DNA from 4 places in the Chengkuizengella sediminis genome. Region 4 is predicted to be linked to each of the others. Evidence: predicted binding sites of a transcription regulator. Region 4 holds the regulator's gene; each other region holds the start of a gene.
The links. Region 4 encodes Rex, which represses fermentation and respiration genes when NADH is low (regulators of the CRP and FNR family bind a similar motif). Its sites were predicted from a motif close to TTGTGAAATATTTCACAA; they were not measured.
Positions count from the first base shown of each region.

Region 1: ric (iron-sulfur cluster repair di-iron protein) is a predicted target of Rex. The motif match lies at 4,619-4,636, and genes of this name have one in related genera.
Region 2: nadA (quinolinate synthase NadA) is a predicted target of Rex. The motif match lies at 2,034-2,051, and genes of this name have one in related genera.
Region 3: hcp (hydroxylamine reductase) is a predicted target of Rex. The motif match lies at 2,663-2,680, and genes of this name have one in related genera.

Region 1 covers NZ_SIJC01000001.1:668,350-674,347, reverse strand. Annotated here, with positions in the region: gene EPK97_RS03355 (U32 family peptidase) at 1-2,191, shown strand, start outside; gene EPK97_RS03350 (DUF3817 domain-containing protein) at 2,275-2,562, opposite strand; gene EPK97_RS03345 (DUF4003 family protein) at 2,753-3,748, shown strand; gene ric (iron-sulfur cluster repair di-iron protein) at 3,845-4,552, opposite strand; gene EPK97_RS03335 (alkaline phosphatase family protein) at 4,726-5,998, shown strand, end outside.
Region 2 covers NZ_SIJC01000017.1:11,289-17,286, reverse strand. Annotated here, with positions in the region: gene ftsH (ATP-dependent zinc metalloprotease FtsH) at 1-1,855, shown strand, start outside; gene nadA (quinolinate synthase NadA) at 2,076-3,014, shown strand; gene nadB (L-aspartate oxidase) at 3,119-4,729, shown strand; gene nadC (carboxylating nicotinate-nucleotide diphosphorylase) at 4,722-5,585, shown strand; gene EPK97_RS20095 (type III pantothenate kinase) at 5,582-5,998, shown strand, end outside.
Region 3 covers NZ_SIJC01000006.1:279,274-285,271, forward strand. Annotated here, with positions in the region: gene EPK97_RS14175 (hypothetical protein) at 1-234, opposite strand, end outside; gene EPK97_RS14180 (putative bifunctional diguanylate cyclase/phosphodiesterase) at 554-2,083, shown strand; gene EPK97_RS14185 (YunC family protein) at 2,240-2,542, shown strand; gene hcp (hydroxylamine reductase) at 2,740-4,056, shown strand; gene EPK97_RS14195 (TetR/AcrR family transcriptional regulator) at 4,204-4,773, opposite strand; gene sufC (Fe-S cluster assembly ATPase SufC) at 5,025-5,858, shown strand; gene sufD (Fe-S cluster assembly protein SufD) at 5,875-5,998, shown strand, end outside.
Region 4 covers NZ_SIJC01000002.1:379,222-385,219, reverse strand. Annotated here, with positions in the region: gene EPK97_RS06405 (AAA family ATPase) at 1-816, opposite strand, end outside; gene EPK97_RS06400 (cation transporter) at 819-1,343, opposite strand; gene EPK97_RS06395 (cell wall elongation regulator TseB-like domain-containing protein) at 1,469-1,993, opposite strand; gene EPK97_RS06390 (amidohydrolase) at 1,997-3,289, opposite strand; gene EPK97_RS06385 (CPBP family intramembrane glutamic endopeptidase) at 3,366-4,286, opposite strand; gene EPK97_RS06380 (redox-sensing transcriptional repressor Rex) at 4,345-4,959, opposite strand; gene dinG (ATP-dependent DNA helicase DinG) at 4,986-5,998, opposite strand, start outside.

The sequences.
Region 1 (5,998 bases), on a different contig from region 4:
TTTAGTGAAAATGATTCGCGAAATCTCGCCAGACTTTCCGATTCATGGTTCGACTCAAATGACCATTACTTCTCCTGAAGCGGCTGAATTTACAAAACCTTATGAGATGGAAAGAATTGTGTTAGGAAGAGAAAATAATTTAAAACATATTCAACGAATTGGAGAAGAAGCGAAACTGCCGATGGAGGTTTTTGTTCACGGGGCTCTTTGTGTCTCCTACTCAGGTCAATGTTTAACTTCAGAAATGTGGGGAGGACGTTCAGCGAACCGAGGTGAGTGCGCTCAAGCTTGTAGATTGCCTTATGACATGCTGGTTGACGGTGAACATCAGCCAATGGGAGATGTCACTTATCTTTTGTCTCCAAAGGATTTAGCTGCGATTGAAATTGTACCAGAACTGATTGAAGCAGGGGTGACTTCATTTAAAATAGAAGGTCGCCTTAAAAGTCCTGAATATGTAGCGAATGTTGTGAGTAAATACAGAAAAGCGATAGATCGGTATTTTGAAGGTAAAAATGCAAAACCGAATAAGTATGAAATGCGTGAATTACAGCAAAGTTTTTCTCGTGGTTTTACTTACGGGTTTTTAAAAGGGACGAACAATAAACAATTAGTAGAGGGGACATTTCCTAAAAGCAGAGGCGTCTTTTTAGGAGATGTGAAACAAGTAACCAAACGAGGTGTTGTTTGTAAGTTAGAAGCTCCTTTAAAACGTGGTGATGGGATCGTTTATGATGCTGGTGATCCAACTAAAGATGAAGAAGGCGGACGTATTTATGATTTAATAGTTGATGGTATTAAGTTTGAAGGTGAAGCAAAAGAAGGGCAATTGATTGAAATTGTTTTAGGTCGTAACGATATTAATTTACAAAGAGTTCACATAGGAGATCGTATATGGAAAACAAATGATCCTAAATTAGATAAAATCCTGCGTGAAACTTTTGAAACTGAAAAACCATATCACATTTTTCCATTAGAAGTGATGGTAACTGGTAAAGAGGGTGAACCGCTGACTGCAAAGTTTACAGATATAAAAACTAAACATCAAGTTACAGTTCAGACGGAAAAAATATTAGAGAAAGCCATAAAAAGACCTTTAGAGGATGGAATTTTACAGGATCAATTGGGAAGAATGGGTGGCACGATTTTTTATTTAGAAAATGTGATCAATCAATTAGAAGGACAAGTCATTGTTCCTATCAAAGAATTAAATAAAGTTCGTCGTGAAGCGGTTGAACAGTTAGTAGAAAAAAGACAAGAACCAATTTCATATACAAAACGAGAAGTGGATGTATACGGTGATGCTGTTACAAATCAATCTCAAGCAGGTGATCCTAATTTAGTTGTACTATGTAGAAACCTAGAACAAGTACAAGCTGTATCTGAAACTCATGTTGAGTGGATTTATGCAGATTTTGAATTTATTAAACAATACCCTGCCGCGGTAGATTGTGCTCGTAAAGCTGGGAAGAAAATTACTTTAACAACTCCACGTATTCATATGCCAGGAGAAACAGGTTATTTCAGTCATATTTTAAAGCTGAAACCTGATGCAGTTTTGCTTAGAAATACAGGTGCTGTCCATGAGTTTATAAAAAGAAAAGAGGAAAATCCGACTGAAGAATTCCCATTGATGTTCGGTGATTTTTCCTTAAACATGGCAAATCATAAAACCATTGAACTTTTTCAAAACTCAGGTTTGGATCGCTGTACCCCTTCATATGATCTAAATATTCAGCAAATGATGGATTTATTAGATAAAACAGATACGTCCAAGCTGGAAGTTGTGATACATCAACACTTGCCTATGTATCATACTGAGCATTGTGTTTATTGCACTTTTTTAAGTGAAGGAACAGATTATACGAATTGTGGAAGACCTTGTGAGGAGCATCGTGTTTCTTTAAGAGATCGTATAGGTATGTCACATCCAGTTCGTGTAGATGAGGGCTGTCGGAATACCGTTTATAATGCAATTGAACAGTCTGGGGCAGAGTATTTAAAACATTTCATAAAATCAGGTGTATCACATTTTCGTATTGAATTTTTAGAAGAATCTCCGGAAAAAGTAAAAGAAGTGATAAGCTTATACGAGAAAGCGATTAAAGGTGAAATTAGTGGTACTCAAGTGTGGAGAACATTAAAAGCAACGAATCAACTAGGAGTCACAAGAGGTCAACTTACAAAATAAATATTAAAATATATTTCTCGGGAAATAGACTGCTAAAAAAAGGACGCATGAAAATCCGTCCTTTTTTGTCTATCTTAATAAAACTAACTTTTTCGTAAAATACGTGCATCAAATAAAAACGGTCCGAATGGAACAATTGAAGCTATTCCTGCAAGTAAAGTTCTTTTTAATGGCCATTTATGTTCTGTTGCAACATAAAAAACAGTAAGAATATAAAGAATAAATAAACCTCCATGGATAGCTCCAACAACTGAAACTGCTGAAGGCATTTCAAAAAAATACTTTAAAGGCATCGCAATTAAAAGCAGGATAAGGAAAGATAATCCTTCTGCAAACCCAACATAACGAAAAAACTGAATTGATTTACTCAACTAAAATCTGCTCCTTTTTCTAAATTAAAATCATTATATCAAAAATTGATAGAGTTAAAAGGAGTAAAATGAATATTTTTCGTGACAAATGACGGAGTATTCGTAAATTGAAACTTTTTCCTAATATCTCCGTATGATTATATAGAAAGTTAGCATATATAATAAGAATTCGATTATAGGAGGGGCATGCATGGAACAACCACTAAAAACAAAAGTGGATGAAATGTTAGAACTTTATTTAACAATGGAAAAAGACTTTAGGTGGGAAAACAATCTATCTCTTCACTTTGCTGCACTTACCTATACTCAGAAGAACAATAAATATGTAAAAAGTAGTATTAAAAGTACTAGTGAATACATAAAAAATCAAACTAGACTGTTTTCAAGCTTTAGAGGTAATATGTTTATGATTTCCATGTTGTTGTGCAGTGAATTTGACGATCCAGAAGCACAATTTCTAAAATTGTTAAGTTATGAAAAATGGTTTAAAGAAGCAGGTTTTAAAAATAGTGAGTATATGCCCATTACTTGTTATGCATTATTGTTAACTTGTGAAGAAAACATGCTGCAAGAACGGATAAGGAAATCATTTGAGGTATTTACAGAAATGAAAAAGAATAATCCGTGGATCACAAGTGGAGATGACTATCCATTATGCGTGATGTTAGCTAATTCTGATTCGTCTGTTGAAACAAGTATACAAAATATTGTTGAAGTTTATAGAGCTTTAAATAGACAGGGATTTAGAAAAGGGAATGGTCTACAGCTACTTTCTCACATCTTGTCATTTAGCGATGAGAATATACAAATAAAATCTGAAAGATGTAAAAGTATATTTGATCAATTGAGGAAAAACAAATTGAAGATTGATTCACAGTATTATGCAGCACTTGGATTAATCACCTTATTAGATGATGATCAGCATGAAGTCGTTTCAAATTTAATTGAAGTGACTAACTATTTAAAAGGACTTAAAAAATATAAATGGTTAGGAAGAGGTATGAATGTACTTTTAGCTTCAGTAATCGTGAGTAAGCAATATATTGAAAATAAAAAAGAACAGAACAAATTGATTGATACAACATTAAGTATATCGATCGAAGCATTAATCGCAGCACAGACGGCTGCTGCAGTATCAGCGATTGTCGCAACATCAGTAGCAGCATCAACTATAAATTCACAGTAAAGATATTAGAAGAACACAATAAATAAGGATATACAAGATAAAAGGATCATTGACCAATGTTCATGGTGAATGATCCTATTTGTATTTATCTTTCTTTTACTTATGTGTTAAAACACGTGGAAACAAAATATTGTTTTCTAAATGAACGTGTTGAAAGATATCTGATTCTAATTCTTCTAAACGTTGATATACAAGTCTGTAGGTCCCACAAGCACCACTTGGGGGAGTGAAATCATTCGTAATTTCTCTCAATTCTTTTATACAATCCCCTGCATCGTCATGGTCATCTTCTAATTCTATAATTGCTTTTTTTAATAATTGTAAATCCTCATCAGAATGGGTGTCTTCATATGAAATGATTATTGGAAAAACTTCATTTTCTTCTTTCATTGTATGCTGTTCCAATTCAGTTTTTAGTTGGTGGAACAAAGAATGGACTTTTGCTAAATGTTTCTGTTTAGCTCCATGGACTCTGAAAACCTTTGTAACATATGGACTTAATTGGGGTAATTCTTCATTTAAAAAACGATGATGTGTGTTGATGATATGATTGATTAAAACAGTATTAGAAAATGAATTCCATTCTTTGATTTTTTCTTTAGATCTTATCATATCCTCATAGGATTCGTTTAAAGTTTTTAAAAGGTCAGCCAGTAATATTTCCTTACCCTCAATAGCACTTTTTAATGGTTTGTCTCCCCCACAACAGAAATCAATTTTATATTGTTTAAACAGGTCAGCAGATCTGGGAAACTTCGTAACAATTTCTCCAACAATAGATTGCTCATGAAATGTAGCCTCCATTTGTCTTACCTCCTAAAAAAAGATTAGTACTTTCATACTAAAGATAACGAATAAAAAGACCTCGTGTTGTGATTCGAATCACACCTGAGAAAATCGAATGATCAAACTGAAATTTGCACACAATAAAGTAATGATAATTTAAAATCTATGATCATTAAAGGATTGAATATATGTTGAATAAATGGATCTCAATTACAGTAACTTCAATTGTATTTATCATGTTGATTCTAATTGCGGGTTTGGATCAAAATCCTTCTGAATTAAATAAAACTGAATTTAATCTGAAACCTTTTGACTATAGTTCCACGTCTACAAAACCTGTAGTATTGATTATTGTAGACTCAATAATGGATGAACCATTGCAAAATGCCATTCAAAGTGGTGAAGCTGAGGCTATAAAATATTTGATAGAAAAAGGAAAGTATTATCCTAAAGTAGTCAGTAGTTATCCAACGATGTCTGTTACAATAGATAGTTCAATATTAACAGGGAAATATGCGGATCAACATCAAGTTCCAGGGTTAGTCTGGTATAACGATAAAGAAAAACGTGTCATTACTTATGGAAGTGGAATGAAGGAAATATGGAAGCATGGTATATACCATATGATATTAGATAGTCTAAAATATTTAAACGATAAACATTTAAATCCAAACGTAAAAACAATTTATGAGACTCTCTCAACAAAAGAAATCGATTCAGCGTCAATCAATGGTTTAATTTATAGAGGTATTAAAACTCAAACACTCTTTCTACCGAATACCTTTTCACAATTTAGTAAATTGCCAGACAAAATCAATGTGAAAGCTCCTACTTTTTTTTCATTTGGCAGCATGTCACAAATGAATCCAAATAATCAAAACCATCATGTTTGGCAAAAGTTTGGTTTAAATGATCAATATTCTACGAATGAACTATTATTTTTAATGAACAATGATATCCTACCTCCTTTTTCAATGGTTTATTTCCCAAACAATGATCAAGTTGTACATAAAAAAGGAGTGGATGAAACTGAAGGAATTAAAAAAGTAGATGAGCAGCTACAAAGGATTTTAAATTCGTATCCAACCTGGGACGATGCTATAAAAAAAGTAAATTGGATCATATTAGGGGATAGTGGCCAATCCAAGATAGGTAAAGATAAAGATAAAAATTTAATAAGACTAAAATCATTGTTAAACAAATACCAAATATATGAGTTAGGTTCAGAAGTTAAGGAGCATGATCAGATATTATTAAGTGTAAATGAACGGATGGCTTATATTTATGTATTAGATGACAATATTTCTTTACAGAAAATTGCTGAGCAAATTAAGGAAGATAGTCGAATTGATTTTGTAGCGTGGAAAGACGAAAAATCAGTACACGTACTTTCCCCAGATCATCAGGGAAGTTTAAGTTTTGAATCTAATAATATGATTCAGGATATGTATGCGCAATTCTGGT
Region 2 (5,998 bases), on a different contig from region 4:
AAAAGTATCATCGCAATTTGATGGATATACTACGAATTTAGAAGGGACATTTGTTGAACCTATAAGTGATACCGGATCTAAAAATTTTCAGCTTTATGGTCCAGACACCGATGCACTTGATGAGTTGTTGAAAGAGCACTCAACTGTTGAGTACTTACCGATGGAAACACCTAGCGTATGGGTGACTTTGTTGACATCACTTATCCCGTTTATCATTATCTTTGTTATATTTTTCTTCTTGCTTAATCAAGCTCAGGGTAGTGGCGGCAAAGTGATGAACTTTGGTAAAAGCAAAGCCCGTTTATATAATGACGAAAAGAAAAAGGTAACTTTTAATGATGTAGCCGGGGCAGATGAGGAAAAACAAGAGCTCATAGAAGTTGTCGAATTTCTAAAAGATCCGAGGAAGTTTTCTAATTTAGGGGCAAGAATTCCAAAGGGACTTTTATTAGTTGGACCACCAGGGACTGGTAAAACGTTACTAGCACGTGCTGTTGCTGGAGAAGCAGGCGTTCCATTCTTTTCTATAAGTGGTTCAGATTTTGTGGAAATGTTTGTAGGTGTTGGTGCATCTCGTGTTCGTGATTTATTTGAAAATGCAAAGAAAAATGCACCATGTATTATATTTATTGATGAAATTGACGCTGTTGGTAGACAACGTGGAGCTGGATTAGGTGGAGGTCATGATGAACGTGAACAAACCTTAAATCAACTCCTTGTTGAGATGGATGGTTTTGGTGCAAACGAAGGAATTATTATCGTTGCTGCAACCAATAGACCAGATATCTTAGACCCAGCACTTTTACGTCCTGGACGTTTTGATAGACAGATTACTGTAGATCGCCCTGATGTAAGAGGTCGTGAAGCGGTATTAAAGGTACATGCTCGTAATAAACCGATTTCAGATGATGTTAATCTAGAAACATTGGCTCGTTATACTACAGGATTTACAGGAGCCGATTTAGAAAATTTATTAAACGAAGCGGCTCTTATTGCAGCCCGAAGAAATCGTAAAGATATCAGCATGAGTGAATTGGATGAAGCTTTTGATCGTGTAGTTGTAGGTACTCAAAAGAAAAGCCGTGTTATCAGCGAAAGAGAAAAACGTACGATTGCATATCATGAAGCTGGACACACCATCATTGGGTATTTTGTTCGAAATGCTGATATAATGCATAAAGTTACGATTGTTCCAAGAGGACGTGCTGGTGGTTATGCCATGATGATCCCTAAAGATGGGGAAGATCGTATGCTGAATACGAAGAACGAACTCTTAGATAGAGTAACCGGACTGCTTGGTGGAAGGGTTGCAGAAGAATTATTTATCGGTGAAGTTGGCACAGGTGCTTATGATGACTTCAAAAAAGCAACAGGAATCGTTAGAGCAATGGTTATGGAATATGGAATGAGTAAACTAGGTCCAATGCAATTTGGCCAAACACAAGGACAGGTGTTTCTAGGAAGAGATATTGGCCATGAGCAGAACTATAGTGACGCTATTGCATATGAAATTGATCAAGAAATGCAGACCATGATTCGAGAACGTTTTGATCAAGCAAAAGAAATTTTAACCAAACATGAAAATGAAGTACATCTTATCGCAAAATCATTATTAAATTTAGAAACGTTAGATAAAGATCAAATTACTGAGATTATTGAAGAAGGAAAAATTCTCGAGCGTAAACCTGGCGAGCATAAAGATGTACAGGTGACTGCTAATCCTAAAGATAGTGATGAGGATGTGAAAGTTAACATTCAAAAACAGGATGATGAGGATGACGCTAATAAACTTACATTTGATAATAATGAAAAAGACGAAAAAGACGAAAAAGACGATAAAGATGGTAAGGCATAAAAAATAAATAAATTTAGTATTTATATTCAAAATCCGGAGTGTACTTTACACTTCCGGATTTTTCTTGCTTTTTTTTGTTGACATGAAGGTTCATGTTGTGTAAATTAGTTGTAAAATTTGATTTAGTAAAGTAACATGGTTTTAAACATAATAAATTAATGAAAGTATTTGCATTTATTTGTTCATTTTTTCACAAAGTCATATAGAGGGGTGGATTTTAATGGAAGCGTTGGCTTTAGAGAGAAAAGCGGAACGAAATCAGCAGTTGAGAGAAAGACTGCTTGAACTAAAAAAGGAAAGAAACGCCATAATATTAGCACATTATTATCAACGTGATGAAATACAAGAAGTAGCAGATTTTCGTGGAGATTCATTTTTATTAGCACAAAAAGCAGCTGAAACAGATGCAGATGTCATTGTTTTTTGTGGCGTTCACTTTATGGGTGAAAGTGCTAAAATATTAGCTCCAGATAAAACAGTCATTATACCTGATGAAAGAGCAGGTTGTCCTATGGCTGATATGGTTAATGTAGAGGGATTGCGTGAATTAAAACGTAAACATCCAAATGCAACAGTTGTAACTTATATTAATTCATCTGCAGAAATTAAAGCTGAAACTGACATATGTTGTACCTCAGCAAATGCAGTGAAAGTGATTCAGTCTTTAGATACAGAGGAGATTATTTGGGTACCTGATAAAAACTTAGGTCATTACGTATCACAATTTACGGACAAAAAGATGATCCTTTGGGAAGGATATTGCAACACTCACGATATGTTAACTGTTAAGGATGTAGAAGAAATGAAAGCCAAATATCCTAATGCAGAGTTTGTTGTACATCCAGAGTGCAGACCAGAGGTCGTAGAAATTGCAGATTTTGTGGGTAGCACAACAGGTATTTTGAAGTATTGTAAGGAATCTGACAGCCAAGAGTTTATCGTTGGTACAGAGGATGGTACAGGTTATCAACTTCGTATGGATAGTCCTAATAAAAAATTCCATTTTGCAACGAAATTTTTAGTTTGTCCGAATATGAAAGTAAACAATTTAAAAAAATTAGTGCGTTCTTTAGAGGATATGAAGCCACAAATTTATGTCCCACCTCACATTGCAGATAAAGCAAAATTATCATTAGAGCGTATGCTAAAAGTTAAATAACATGAACGAATTAGTATTTGTAAAGAGCGCATATTATTAGATGGTACAAATTAACCAATCTTTTAATATGCGCTAATCTATGTTAAAGAGAATAGGTGATAAGAATGATACCTCAATATTTAGTTGATTTTTCAATAGATGAAATACCACATATACATACAGATGTCATCGTGATTGGTTCAGGGATTGCAGGTTTATTTACAGCGATCAAAGCAAGTAAAGGCAATGATGTTATTATGATTACGAAAAAAACGTTGTTAGATAGTAATACTAGATACGCTCAAGGTGGGATTGCGGCGGTTATGGCCGAAAAGGATTCTCCCGCCTATCATAGACAAGACACACTAATCGCTGGAGCTGGTTTGTGTTCGGTAGAAGCAGTGAACGTTCTTGTACACGAAGGACCTGACGGTGTGAAGGATCTGATGAAGCTGGGGACTCAATTCGATGAAGAAGATGGTGAAATTGCCCTTACGAAGGAAGGGGCTCATAGTCAAAGGCGTATATTACATGCGCATGGTGATGCAACAGGTGCTGAAATTGTACGAGCCCTATCAGAGCAAGTCAGAGATAGAGAGAACATTGAAATGTGGGATGATCATTTTGTTATTGATTTGATTACCCACGATGGAGAATGTTGTGGGGTACTTGTACAAAAACCAGACGGTGAACGTATTTATGTACAGGGAAAAGCTGTGGTTCTATGTACAGGAGGCTCTGGACAGCTTTTTCGATACACAACAAATCCAATTATTGCAACTGGTGATGGTATAGCAATGGCCTATCGTGCAGGGGCTCTGATTAAAGATATGGAATTTATACAATTTCACCCAACTGCTTTATATTACCCAGGAGCACCCCGATTTTTAATATCTGAAGCGGTCAGAGGAGAAGGGGCTGTATTAAGAAACATTAAAGGTGAGCGTTTTATGGATCAATATCATGCTCAGCTGGAGTTGGCACCCCGTGATGTAGTAGCAAGAGCGATTGTGAGTGAAATGGCAAAAACGAATTCTACCTTTGTATATTTAGATATTTCTCATGAATCTCCAGATATGGTGAAACGTCGTTTCCCAACCATTTATCAATTTTGCTTAGATTTTGGATTGGATTTAACGGTGGATTGGATCCCTGTGGCACCTGCTGCACATTACATGATGGGCGGAGTGAAAACAGACTTAAATGGAGAAACTTCTGTCAAAAGGTTATTTGCATGTGGGGAAGTATCTTCAACTGGAGTTCATGGAGCCAATCGTTTAGCAAGCAATTCATTATCTGAAGCGATTGTTTTTGGAAGAAGAATTGTAAATCAAATCAATCAGCTTTCTTCTTTGAAACAGGTTCCTGAAGTAAAAGTGGTATTAGATCGCAAACAGAATACCCAGGCTATGGTTGAGAGGCGATTAAAGCTGCAAAAAATTATGTTGAGGTACGTCGGTTTAGAAAGATCACTAAAAGAATTAGATAAAGGACTTGCAGAATTAAAACGGCAATTGCCTGTATTTGAATCACATCTTACTAAGTTAGAGGAGTTTGAATTTGTTAACTTATTAATCTGTGCAATGTTAACAGCAGAAGGAGCAAAAGTAAGAGAAGAAAGCCGTGGCGCACATTATAGAGAAGATTTCCCTGAAAGGGATGAAATCGTATGGCGTAAACATATATTGCATCATCGTGATCAAGGTATAGTAGAGGAGTGTATTGAACATGATTGAAGGAAGTATGGAACGAATAAAGGAAAATTTAAAAGAGTGGTTGAAGGAAGACATTGGTACAGGAGATGTGACAAGTATATCTACCATCCCAGTTGAACATCAATCTATAGGATTTATTCATGCGAAAGAAAGTGGAGTGCTGGCAGGCTTGCCGGTTGCGAAACTAGTATTTCAAATTGTAGATCCAAACATTAAATTTAACGAAAAAGCAACAGAGGGTTCCTTTTTAAATCAGGGCGATACCATCGTAACAGTAGAAGGCAATACAAGGAACATATTAATGGGTGAGAGGTTAGCCCTCAACTTATTACAACGTCTTTCTGGAATAGCGACCAAAACGAATACCTACGTCAAAGAATTAAGTGGCTTATCCGTTAAAATTGCTGATACAAGAAAAACGACTCCTGGTCATCGCATATTAGAAAAATACGCGGTTAAAGTTGGTGGTGGATACAATCATCGATTAGGATTGTATGATGCAGTTATGATTAAAGACAATCATATCAAAGCAACAGGTAGTGTGAAAAGTGCAATTGAATCAGCAAGAAAACAAATTCCACATACGATGAAAATTGAGGTTGAAATTGAAGCGTTAGATCAAATAGAGGAAGCGTTAGCTGCAGATATTATATTGCTGGATAATATGTCTATTGATAATATGACGAGAAGTGTAAATTTAATAAAAGAACAATCTTCTCATAATATTGTGGAAGCTTCTGGCGGAGTAACTCTTAAAGCTGTAAGAGAAATTGCATTAACTGGAGTGGATGTCATTTCTGTTGGGGGACTAACGACTTCAATCCAGAATTTGGACATTAGTTTAGATTTAAATGAAAAGAAGGTGAGTACATTTTGATTTTTGTCATAGATGTTGGAAATACCAATATTGTATTAGGTTTATTTGAGGAAAATAAATTACTACATCATTGGAGACTGAGTACAAATCGTTCAGCCACCGTGGATGAATATGGCATTATGATACATAATTTATTTCATCATGCGAAAATTGAAAAAGAGCAGATTAAAGGTATTATTATTTCCTCTGTAGTACCTCCATTAATGCACGTATTAGAAGCATTATGTACAAAATATTTAAATAAAGAGCCACTTATTGTAGGTCCTGGCATCAAAACAGGGTTAAACATTCGTTATGAAAATCCTAGGGAAGTTGGGGCAGATCGAATTGTCAACTCCGTTGCAGGGATTGAGTTATATGGTGCTCCACTGATTATCGTTGATTTTGGAACAGCAACAACATTTGATTATATC
Region 3 (5,998 bases), on a different contig from region 4:
TGAAGTAATGAATAAGGGTTGACTAGAAACTAATTCTAGTATTTCCTCTTCTGTGGGTTCAGCTGAAATGATTATATTACTCACTGACATGGATAATAAAATAAACATGACAATTGCCAATACAATACTTATGGTTCCAATAATAAAAGAAGCAATTCCAAGACCCGAATGTTTTATCTTTGTTTCTTGATTGTCAAAAGATATATTCTCATGTTGATCATGTTCAGAATTCATAGTTCACCTCTTTAAAAATATTTATTACATGTATAATAATTAACATCTATTGATAAAAAAATCAATATTAAATAACTGAAAAATCCGTGTTGATTCGATATGATTGCAACTATGATGTCGTTTTCAAGGGAAATTATGTAAGGGATATAGCAGGAATATGTAGATTTGTGGAGAATAGTATTTTAGTAAGCTACACAGATTGACAAAGAAAATGAAAAATTAAAACATTGATAATTTTTTTGAATAATAAAGAAAACTCGCTTTTCTCATTAATATATTTATAAATTAAAATATAAATAGTAGAGGAGTCGGTGTAATAATGAAAAAAGAATTAGAAGCAGGCATAAAAACACAGAGATTTCTTACTATTCTGATATACATTATTCTCGCCAATGTATGGACAATCATGGGCGGTGGGTTTTGGTTATTGTTTTCATTTTCAATTGTTACAATATTCATTCTAGTATCTTTTTATATTAGGGATACCAAAAATACTAAACACATATTAGATCTAGTTATCAAGTCGGAACGAAAAAAAACGGAAGACAATATTAAACAGCTCATTTACTATGATGATTTAACTGGACTCCCAAATCGAAGACTCTTTCAAAAACATTTAGATGAAGTCATTCAGCATATTAAAGCGAAGAAAACAAATTTAGCTGTAGTGACAATAGATATTGATAGATTTAAACTAGTCAATGATTCTTTAGGTCATGATTTCGGTAACATTTTATTAATGCAAATTGCTGAAAGACTAAGCCGATGTATTACAGAAAATGATTTTGTTGCACGAATTGAAGGCGATAAATTTTCGATTTATTTGATTGGTTTAAATAAATCAGAAGAACTTGAATCAAAAGCATTTCATTTAATTCAAGTTATGGAAGAAGTATATACGATTCAAAATCATAAAATTCATATTTCTGCATGTGCTGGCATCTCAGTATATGACCACAATGCGAATGCTGATTTATTGATTAAACAAGCGGATATTGCATTATATAATGTGAAGGAAAAAGGAAAAAGTAATGTACAAATCTATACTACTTCAATGAATAATACTTCTTTGGAAAGATTTAATTTGGAAAATGATATTAGGCGTGCGATTGAAAAAGAAGAATTTGTTTTGTATTATCAACCACAAATAAATACTGATACAAATGAAGTCGTCGGAGTTGAAGCACTCATACGCTGGAATGATCCAATAAAAGGTCTTGTATCCCCTAATCAGTTTATTCCGATTGCTGAAGAGAGTGGAATGATCATAGATATTGAAAATTGGGTGATTAAAACAGCGTGTGAACAAAATAAAGCTTGGCAAAATGAAGGGCTTCCCAAAATTCCGATCTCTGTTAATCTCTCAACCAGACATTTTCTTCAGCCAAATATTGTAGAAATGGTCACTCAAGTGTTAGAAGAAACGGGATTAGACCCTCAATTTTTAGATATTGAAATTACAGAGAGTATGACAGTAGATGTTGATAGAGCTATTACTACTTTGCAAAAGTTAAAGAAATTAGGGGTACAAATCAGTATAGATGATTTTGGTACAGGGTATAGCTCTCTTAATTACCTTAAGAACTTTCCAATACATAAATTGAAAATAGATCGATCATTTGTTAGAGATATTAAAAAAGATACAAACGATGCTGCTATTGTTTCCACTATTATTTCTATGGCACATCATTTAAACCTTGAAGTGATTGCAGAGGGCGTTGAATCTGCAGAACAGCTATCTTATTTAAATAATAAACGTTGTAAAATTGTACAGGGTTACTTTTTCAGTCCACCTGTTACAGCACAACAATTACATGTAAAGTTGTTGAAAAATGACTTTGGTAGTTAGTTATCCAAAGATCCCTGCACGATTTGGGTTCTTTTTTTTGCCCTGTAAAATGATCGGATGTTTTGTTATGGGGTGCATAATAGGTGTTTATCCTCGCACTGTCTTATGAATCTAATCATATATTAGCATCAAGAAAGTGTAAGGAGTTGCATGCCAATGTTTCGAGTTGAACCCATTATAATTGATGATCTGGTTGCAACAGGCATAGAAGTCAAGCTGCCTAAAACTACATTGTTAGTTGTTACTACAAATAAAGGTTATATTATGTGCGGTGCATTGGATGTCGCATTATTAAATGAAAAGCTTAAGGACAGAAATATTATAGCAGGTAGAGCGACAGGTGTCCGTACTTTAGAAGAACTATTAGATGCTCCTATGGAATCGGTCACTTATGGGGCAGAAAAGCTTGGAATTTATGCAGGTACATCAGGTCGTGAGGCTATTCGTAAAATGATGTAAGGTGAAGAGATATCAAGACGCAGGTCTCCAAAGAACCTTTAAAATCACTATCTAGTGGTATTGAAGGTTCTTTATTTGATTTGATAAAAATTCACAATATTTCCATTTTTTATTTTATGATTGTGATATATGTCACATACATGGATCTTATTATAAAGTAAGTTGAATACAGACTAATGGATAGGGAGAGATGTAATATGTTTTGTTATCAATGCGAGCAAACACCATCAGGTGGTTGTAACGTGATTGGTGTATGTGGTAAAAATGAAACAATAGCAAGTTTACAAGATACCATCATATTTGCTTTAAAAGGAATTGCAGCTTATAGAACACATGCTAATCAACTGGGATATATAGATTCTTTTGTAGATGAAACTACACATGAAGCATTATATATGACATTAACCAATTCCAATTTTAATACACAAGAACATATTGATATGGCTATGAAAGTTGGTAAAGCTGCCATTAAAGTCATGGAATTGTTAGACAAAGCCCATACAGATCGACTTGGAATACCAGAACCTGCGAAGGTTACTCAAAATAAAATTGAAGGTAAATGTATTGTAGTTACGGGACACAACTTGTTGGCATTAGAAGAATTGTTAAAACAAACAGAGGGTAGAGGTATAAATATTTATACTCATTCAGAAATGCTGCCTGCTCATGGATATCCTCAATTAAAAAAATATTCTCACTTAAAAGGAAACATCGGAAAGGCTTGGTTTGATCAAAGACGTTTGTTTGAGAAATTCCCAGGGGCCATTTTAGCTACTACGAATTGCGTCATGCCAATTAAAGGTACTTATGCTGACCGATTCTTTTCTTATGATGTAGCAGGTTTAGAGGGTGTTCGTAAAATAGAAGAAAATGATTTTGAACCACTGATAGAAAGGGCGATGGAGTTACCTGAAGCAAACATTAACTCAAATGAAACACTCTCTACTGGTTTTCACCATGAAACCGTAATAGGTCTAGCTCCAGAAGTGATTCAAGCTGTAAAGGATGGTAAAATCAGACGTTTCTTTGTGATTGCAGGTTGTGATGCACCAGGTACAGGCGGAGAATATTATCGCGAGTTAGCTTTGTCTTTACCTAATGATACGGTTATTTTAACAACATCTTGTGGGAAATTTAGATTTAATGATGTAGATTATGGAACAGTCCCTGGTACAGACATACCGAGATATTTAGATCTAGGGCAATGTAATAATTCAGTTTCTACTGTGAAAATAGCCTTGGCTCTAGCAGATGCCTTTGAATGTGATGTAAATGATCTACCAGTAAGCATCGTCCTATCTTGGTTCGAGCAAAAAGCAGTTGCCATATTATTAGGTTTATTTAGTTTAGGGATTCAAGATGTTAGAATAGGACCAAAACCACCTGAATTTATTTCAGAAGGAGTATTAAATGTGCTGCAAGATAAATTTAATTTGAAACTCACAGGTAATGTTCAAGAGGACATGAAAGATATGTTAGTGAACAAAACCGTCCAAACTATTGCTGATCATTAATGAAAATCGTTTTTATCGGAATTACATTATTAACAGGCGACATGAGCGATCCTGTTGAATCACTTCATTGTATGTATTCATTTAGTTTCAAAAAGAACTACAAGTTAAAAGTTCAACTTGTAGTTCTTTTTTTATTAAATAATTTTTTTATTTGATTATTAATGCTTCTGTAAAAAGTCTTACTATCGTTTTTTTATATGTATCACTCGTAATTAAAGATGCAATTTGTTCATCTTTAAATCGTTCTTTTAAAATAAAAGATGTTAAAATACTCGAAAAAAATAGTAAACTGATTGAATCAGATTCAAAAGATTTAATCTTACCTTTTTGTTTCATGATATCAAAATATTTCACTAAAATTTTTCCATTCATATATTTATCCGGAAGGTTAAATTTTTCTCGAAGAATGAATTTAATAATTTGCTTATTTTTGTTAAGCTCTCTTTCAACTATCGTCAAAATTCTAGATAAATCTTCTTCTAAGTCATACACAGCTTCATTCTCTAAATAATTTACGATTAGTGGAAGAGGGGTAGTAATCATATTATTAATATGTTCAAGAATTTTTATTTTCTTACCAAATTGCCGATAAACGGTGAGTTCTTTCACCCCTACTTTTTCAGCAATTTCTTTTATAGATGTTGCTTTATATCCCTTCTCTGAAAATAATTCAAGACTTGCATTGATTATTTTTTCTTTAGTAGATAATTTATCCAAAATCTTTTACTCCTTACTAAATGGGATTATTTTCTTATTATATAGCATCAAATTTATTATTACTACACTAAAATAAAAACGTACAAGCACTTTCTAAACAAAAATGTATAAAAAATATAAAAAAAGACTTTATTGCAAAGAGGGGTTAAGTTATAATAAAATTAAACATTGAGAATCATTGAGAATCATTTGAGAACTATTATAATATAGTTATCATTTTAAAATAAAGGATGTTGGAGGGAACATAAGCAATGAGTAATTCACCAAAGTTTGTCATCGATGGATTAAAAGCGACTATCGAAAACAAAGAGATTTTAAAAGGTATCAATCTTGAGATTAACGGTGGCGAAGTCCATGCTATTATGGGACCAAACGGTACTGGTAAAAGTACATTGGCTTCCGCAATCATGGGGCACCCAAAGTATGAAGTAACAGAAGGAACAGCAACACTAAACGATGAAGATTTACTTGAAATGGAAGTAGACGAAAGAGCACGTGCGGGTGTATTTTTAGCGATGCAATATCCAAGTGAAATCACAGGAGTAACAAATGCGGATTTCTTACGTAGTGCAATGAACGCAAAACGTGAAGAAGGCGATGAGATTTCACTGATCAAGTTCATTCGTAAAATGGAAGGTAAAATGGGTGAACTTGAAATGAACCCTGAATTTATGCACCGTTATTTAAATGAAGGTTTCTCTGGTGGAGAGAAAAAGAGAAATGAAATTTTACAAATGGCAATGTTAGATCCTAGTATTGTGATTTTAGATGAGGTTGATTCTGGTCTAGATATCGATGCTCTGAAAATTGTTGCTGAAGGCGTAAACAACATGCGTAGTGAGGAAAGAGGTTTTTTGATTATCACTCACTATCAACGATTGCTTGACTACATTACACCAGATTTTGTACATGTAATGATGCAAGGTCGAATCGTTAAATCAGGTGGTCCAGAACTAGCAGAACGTTTAGAAAGTGAAGGGTATGACTGGATTAAAGAAGAATTAGGCATTGAAGACGAAACTGTAGGTCAAGAAGAAGAAGAATTTAAAATGCCAATGAATACAACGGCACCTGAGTTCAAATAAGTAGGAGGAATTTTGTATGACAACTCAAATCATTCTTCCAATTGACCAAAATGAAGTTCGAGCTTTATCACAAAGCAAAAATGAACCTGAGTGGTTATCCAGTCTTCGTTTAGAAGCTTTAACATTAGCTGGCCAATTGG
Region 4 (5,998 bases):
TGCAACTTTATTTAAATCTACCTCTTTATTTATTGGTTTATTTTTTGCATGAATATTAAGAATATGAAATCTGCCTTTTTTATCTGGGAGATCAACTTGAATCTGACGATCAAAACGTCCTGGACGAAGCAAAGCACTATCCAGCATTTCCTTACGGTTCGTTGCTGCCATCATAAGTATACGAGGTGTTTCCGCTGTATGAATACCATCCATTTCAGTTAACAACTGATTTAAAGTTTGATCATATTCGCGATGCTGCCCACCATCACGTTTGCCTCCAATGACATCAATTTCATCAATAAAAACAACAACACTTTCCTTTTTTTCCTTGATAGCTTTCATTTTTGCTTCTTTAAACATATCACGTATACGACTAGCACCAACTCCAACATATTTCTCAACAAATTCACTTCCTGATGCTGAAACAAATATTGAATTTGTATAATGAGCTGCTGCTTTTGCTAACAATGTTTTACCTGTTCCAGGAGGTCCTGTTAGCAAGATCCCTTTCAAAGGACGAATCCCTAACTTTGCTATTTCATCTTTGTGAATTAAAAAATCTAATGCTTCTTTCAGCTCATTTTTCGCACTATCTTGTCCGCCAATATCTTCAAAAGTTAAATGTGAAATCTTAGCTTCAGAACGTTTCCGCTCCCCTTGAATACCAACAGTTCCTTTTACTTTAGTGAAATAAAACACCCCAAAGCCTAACGCTAATAATACAACTATGGGTGTCACGTTAACACCAATATATAATAAAAAGAAAATGAGAACGGGAAGAAAACCCAAAGCAATTTCTTTTCCGTATTTATTCATAATTACCAGACCTCCAGTTCCGCAGATGTTCGTGGTAAAATGATGACTTTATAATGTTCATTAAGCTTTAATTGTACATAAACATTCTGATCATCCATTTCAGTTTTCACTTCTAGACCTTCTACTTTTTGTTTTTGCTGTTCAAGTTTTAAAGGAATATCTCCATACTGTTGATTATCCATTGCTTGAGCAACATCAAATAAAGAAGATGACCACCATTGATCGATCTTGTCATTAGAATTATCTATTATGTGATATGTTACTTCACGGTTATTAATAACAGACTCACCTTCTAATTCAATCTGTTGAATGACTTCTCTCAAACTAATGTTTGGATCTATTGATAATTCAATGGTTACCTGTTCCGTGTCAAAAGTTGTATTTACATCGTTCACACCATCTATATTTGAAACAATATCTGTCATTGGATTTGTTAAGGCGTAACTATTGTATAGAGACCATCCGCCAAATAAAACAGAAAAAGAGATCACTAAACTAACTAAAATGGGTATAGGACGAAACTTCATATATACGCCTCCTTCATTAGTATATCACTTTAGTATGTACAACTAGTATATCACATTTGTGTGTGTTGCTTCGAATGTAATCTGTGGAAATAGAAAAAAAGACGTCCGATTTTCTCGGACATCTTTTATCTCATTACACTCATTGTATATGTTTCTAACCATTCACCATCTTCAAATTGATAAAAATCATAATAATGTCTCGTTCCTTTTTCATCGTCACGTTTATAAAATACTTCCCAAGCCCATTCATCTGTCCATTTTGCTGGAGTGACACGTAAAAGTTCAATATCTGGTTCATTGTTTAATATACGTTCTTTTATTTCTTCCTTAGAGATGCCATCAGAAACCAGCTCGGTATGGACATCATTTTCACTTAGCCAAACGATAATATCCTGCTCTTCTTTATTTTTACCATAAATAATCGTATAAACGTCGTCTCCAATAAAAGTATCGGTATCCATCACTTCAATAAGATTTGTCTCTGCATATGCTTTCGTTACGGCTTCATTTACTTCCGCTCGGTGTGGACTTTGAATCGTTAAATAATACCATCGCAACACTAAAAATACGATAATTAGAAATAAAAAAATGAGAACACTATATCTAATTAATTTTTGTTTTTTTAAAGATCGTTCATATTCGCGAGCCATAATTTATTTGGTCAACCTTTCAAAACAGGCATTAAATTCGTATTTAATTTTTTCCTCATCTAAAGTCAGAAGTTCTTTGTTTTTAACAAGCTGATTTCCATTCACCCAAACGTCTTCAACATCACCTGCAGCTGCTGAATATACGACATGTGATATAACATCTGATTTAGGTAATAAATGAGCTTGATTGCTATTTAGAGCGATAAAATCTGCTTTCATACCTACTTTTAACATCCCAACATCATTTAACCATATTGATCTTGCACCATTAATTGTTCCTAAACGCAACGCATCTACTGCAGGAATTGCTGTTGGATCATATGTGTTTCCTTTATGGATTAATGCAGCTAACCTTATTTCCTCAAACATATCTAAATTATTATTACTTGCCGCACTATCTGTACCTAAAGAAACAAGAACCCCTTCTTTCATTAGTTCAGGTAATCTGGCAATTCCACTTGCTAATTTCAAATTACTCCCTGGATTATGAGAAATATGAACGGAATGTTCCTTTAATATTCCAATTTCTTCATCCGTTAGATGAACTGCATGAGCTACAAGACATGGTTGATCTAACACGCCTAACTTTTGCAAGTGTGCTACAGGTCTTAAACCGTACTGCTTCTCATTTTCCAAAACTTCATGTTGTGTTTCTGACATATGTGTATGAATGGGCAGTTGAAGTTCTGACGCAGCCTGTACAATTTTCTCTATAAACTCTGGAGTGCAAGTATAAGGAGCATGAGGACTCATCATCGTTGTAATTCTTCCGTCCGCTTTTCCATGCCAATTTTTTGCAAATGTTTTTGCTTCGTTTAACTTAGCATCTTGCACTTCCTTCCCACCAAAACCGATCATCCCTCTGGTTAAAGAAGCCCTCATACCTGAAACTTCTACTGCTTGTGCTACTTCATCCATGTGATCATACATATCTACAAAACAAGTTGTTCCACCTTTAATCATTTCCAAGATGGATAATTGAGTGCCCCATCTCACTTCTTCGTTTGTAAACTTCGCTTCCATAGGCCACATATTATCCTCTAACCATACCTGAAGCGCCATGTCATCCGCATAACCACGTAATAATGACATTGCCGCATGGTTATGTGTATTTACTAATCCAGGCATATAGATGCGATTAGAACCATCAATTATCTGATCATAGTCATTTTTACCTTCTGGTTTTTCTTTTCCAATATACTGAATAAGTTCATTTTCAACTACCATATAACCATCTTTTATCGTTTCATGTCCATTCATTGTAATAAATGTTCCATTTTTAATGAGTAATTTCATTCTTGATTCCTCTTTTCAATTCAATACATCCATTTAGATTCTTTTATGTTTCCATTTTCACTTTCTTATGTATTAATTATAAACGTTTACGTAACGATAAAGTCAAATATGAATGTTGCTTATGATTCATTTTAATAAAAGAAAAAATGGCAACAAGAAGAACGAAGGTAGCCACTACACTGCCTTCAGCACCGAATAATCCACCATTTATAAATTCTAGACCTTGAGTATGGTTTTTAATCAATGAATTCACTTCATTTCCTGAAACTTCAAATCCAAAAATATTTCCCTGAAAATAATTCCAAGTCAAATGTATCCCAATTGGCATCCAAAGCCCACCGCTAACTTCCCTGCTAACCGCAAGTAATACACCAGCTAAAAATATATTGATCAGCGGAATTGGGGAGTCAAATACAGATAAATTTAACATATGTAATCCTGCAAAAATGAAACTTGAACTTAGTATAGCAGGCCATGCACCATAATGATATTTAAACAACCCTTGCAAATAACCTCTACAAAACAGCTCTTCATTTACAGCAGTTAAGATAAAAATCACTAATGCTAAAGCTAACTGAAACCACAATTGAGAATCAGAACGTACTGATTCAATCGTAATCCCACCCAATATCCAAATCATTAAAAATGAGATAGACATTAATAATATCCCTATTAGTGAACCAAAAAAAAACTGCTTTCCCCAATCACTCTGCTTCCATCCCATAAACCACTTCTGTTTTTTTTCAAATATTATATACATCAAAATAGCTGCGGATATAAAACCAAGAGCTTGAGGTATATACAAGACTAAAACAATCATCGGCTCTTTTAAGTTAACAGAACCCGCGATAGTTTCAAGGGCTACGGGATCATTGGATATTAAAACATAAAGACTTGTGGAGATTATTGTATATATAAATGTTATGAATAATGCCAATAATAAGCTTAATAAAACCTTACCAATTACTTTTAATAATGTATTATTCGTTTCTGACATAGGATGTTCCATCACCTCAGTTTGGATTGGATCTTATCTTTCTAAGATATCATCATTTCTAGTCTAAATAATATGCTAAGCTATGAAGCTCAGTTGTAAAATCTGCATGATGCACTTTAATTTCTGGAGGAACCTTTATAATTTTTGGTGCAAAGTTTAAAATGGCTTCAACACCAGCTTTCACAAAAGCATCCGCTACATTTTGTGCTTCACTGGCTGGAACAGTGATAATGCCTATTCTGATCTTTTGTGATTGAACGGTTTCTGTAAGCTCGTTCATTGGCTGAACGATTAAATTGTTAATTTTGCCCCCTACTTTTTCAGGGAAATCGTCAAATACAGCCGTGATTTTCATATTGCTCTTTAAATAAATATTATAATTACACAGTGCATGACCTAAATTACCTGCACCAACTAGTGCAACATGATTTGTCTGATCTAACTTCAATATCTGTTGAATTTTTTCAATAAGATAAGGTACATCATAACCGATTCCTTTTTTCCCAAACTCTCCAAAGTAATTAAGATCCTTACGTATCTGGGCAGGGTTCATACCTAATTTCTCTCCAAAATCTCTAGATGATACAGTTTGAATATTTCTAACATGTAATTCATTTAAAAACCTTAAATATATCGGGAGTCTTCTCACAACTGCTTCAGAAATTTTTTTCATTTCACACAACCTCTTTTCCTACTTCATCAATCCAAGAACCATTCTTGGATTCGTGGCACCATTTGCTCTGACTTCATATGTTCGATTTTAGGTTTTGGAAGTGAATACAGAAAATGTTTACCATATTGTGTATGAATAACTCGGGTATCATATATAATGACGACACCTTTATCTTTTTCAGTGCGAATGAGTCTTCCAAACCCCTGTTTAAACCTTATGACTGCTTGAGGAACAGAATACTTCATAAACGGATTTTGCTTTTTTTCCTTTAAATAATCACATTTTGCCTCAACAACAGGATCATTCGGAGGCTGGAATGGTAATCTAACAATGACCAAACAGCTAAGTGCTTCACCTGGAATATCTACACCTTCCCAGAAACTGCTTGCACCTAGTAATATACTTTTATCACTTTTTTGGAACATACGTGTTAATTTACTTCTGTTTCCTGAATCTACACCTTGACCTAATATTTGAAAACCTTGCGGTTTTAAAACCTCCTTTAGTTTCTCATATACCTGCTTAAGCATTCGGTAGGATGTGAATAATACAAGCATTCTACCTTGTGTTTCTATAGCTACTTCAACTAAAGAATTTGTTAAGCTTTGTATAAAATGTTCATCTCCATCAGCACCTCGAATAGCTGGAAAGTCTCTTGGTATACAAACTAAGGACTGATCTCGATAATTAAAAGCTGTAGGAAGCTGAACAGCACGAAGTTTTTCATTTTTCAAATCTTCTTCTAAACCAATCTGTTCCAATGAATATTGAAAAGATTCATTAACAGACATTGTCGCTGATGTCATTATTATACTATTTTTCACTTCAAAAAAGTTTTGTTTCAATATTTCACTTACATCAATAGGTACTCGTTTTAATTGGATTGATTTTTGTTTAAAATGAGCATTTGCTTCTATCCAATAAACTTCATTGTAGTCATTCATTTGCACAAACAATCTAAGATCGTCCCTAAATTGAAACAAATCTTTCATTGCACCGGATAGATCCGTTGATAAACTTTGAAAATCATATTCATCTT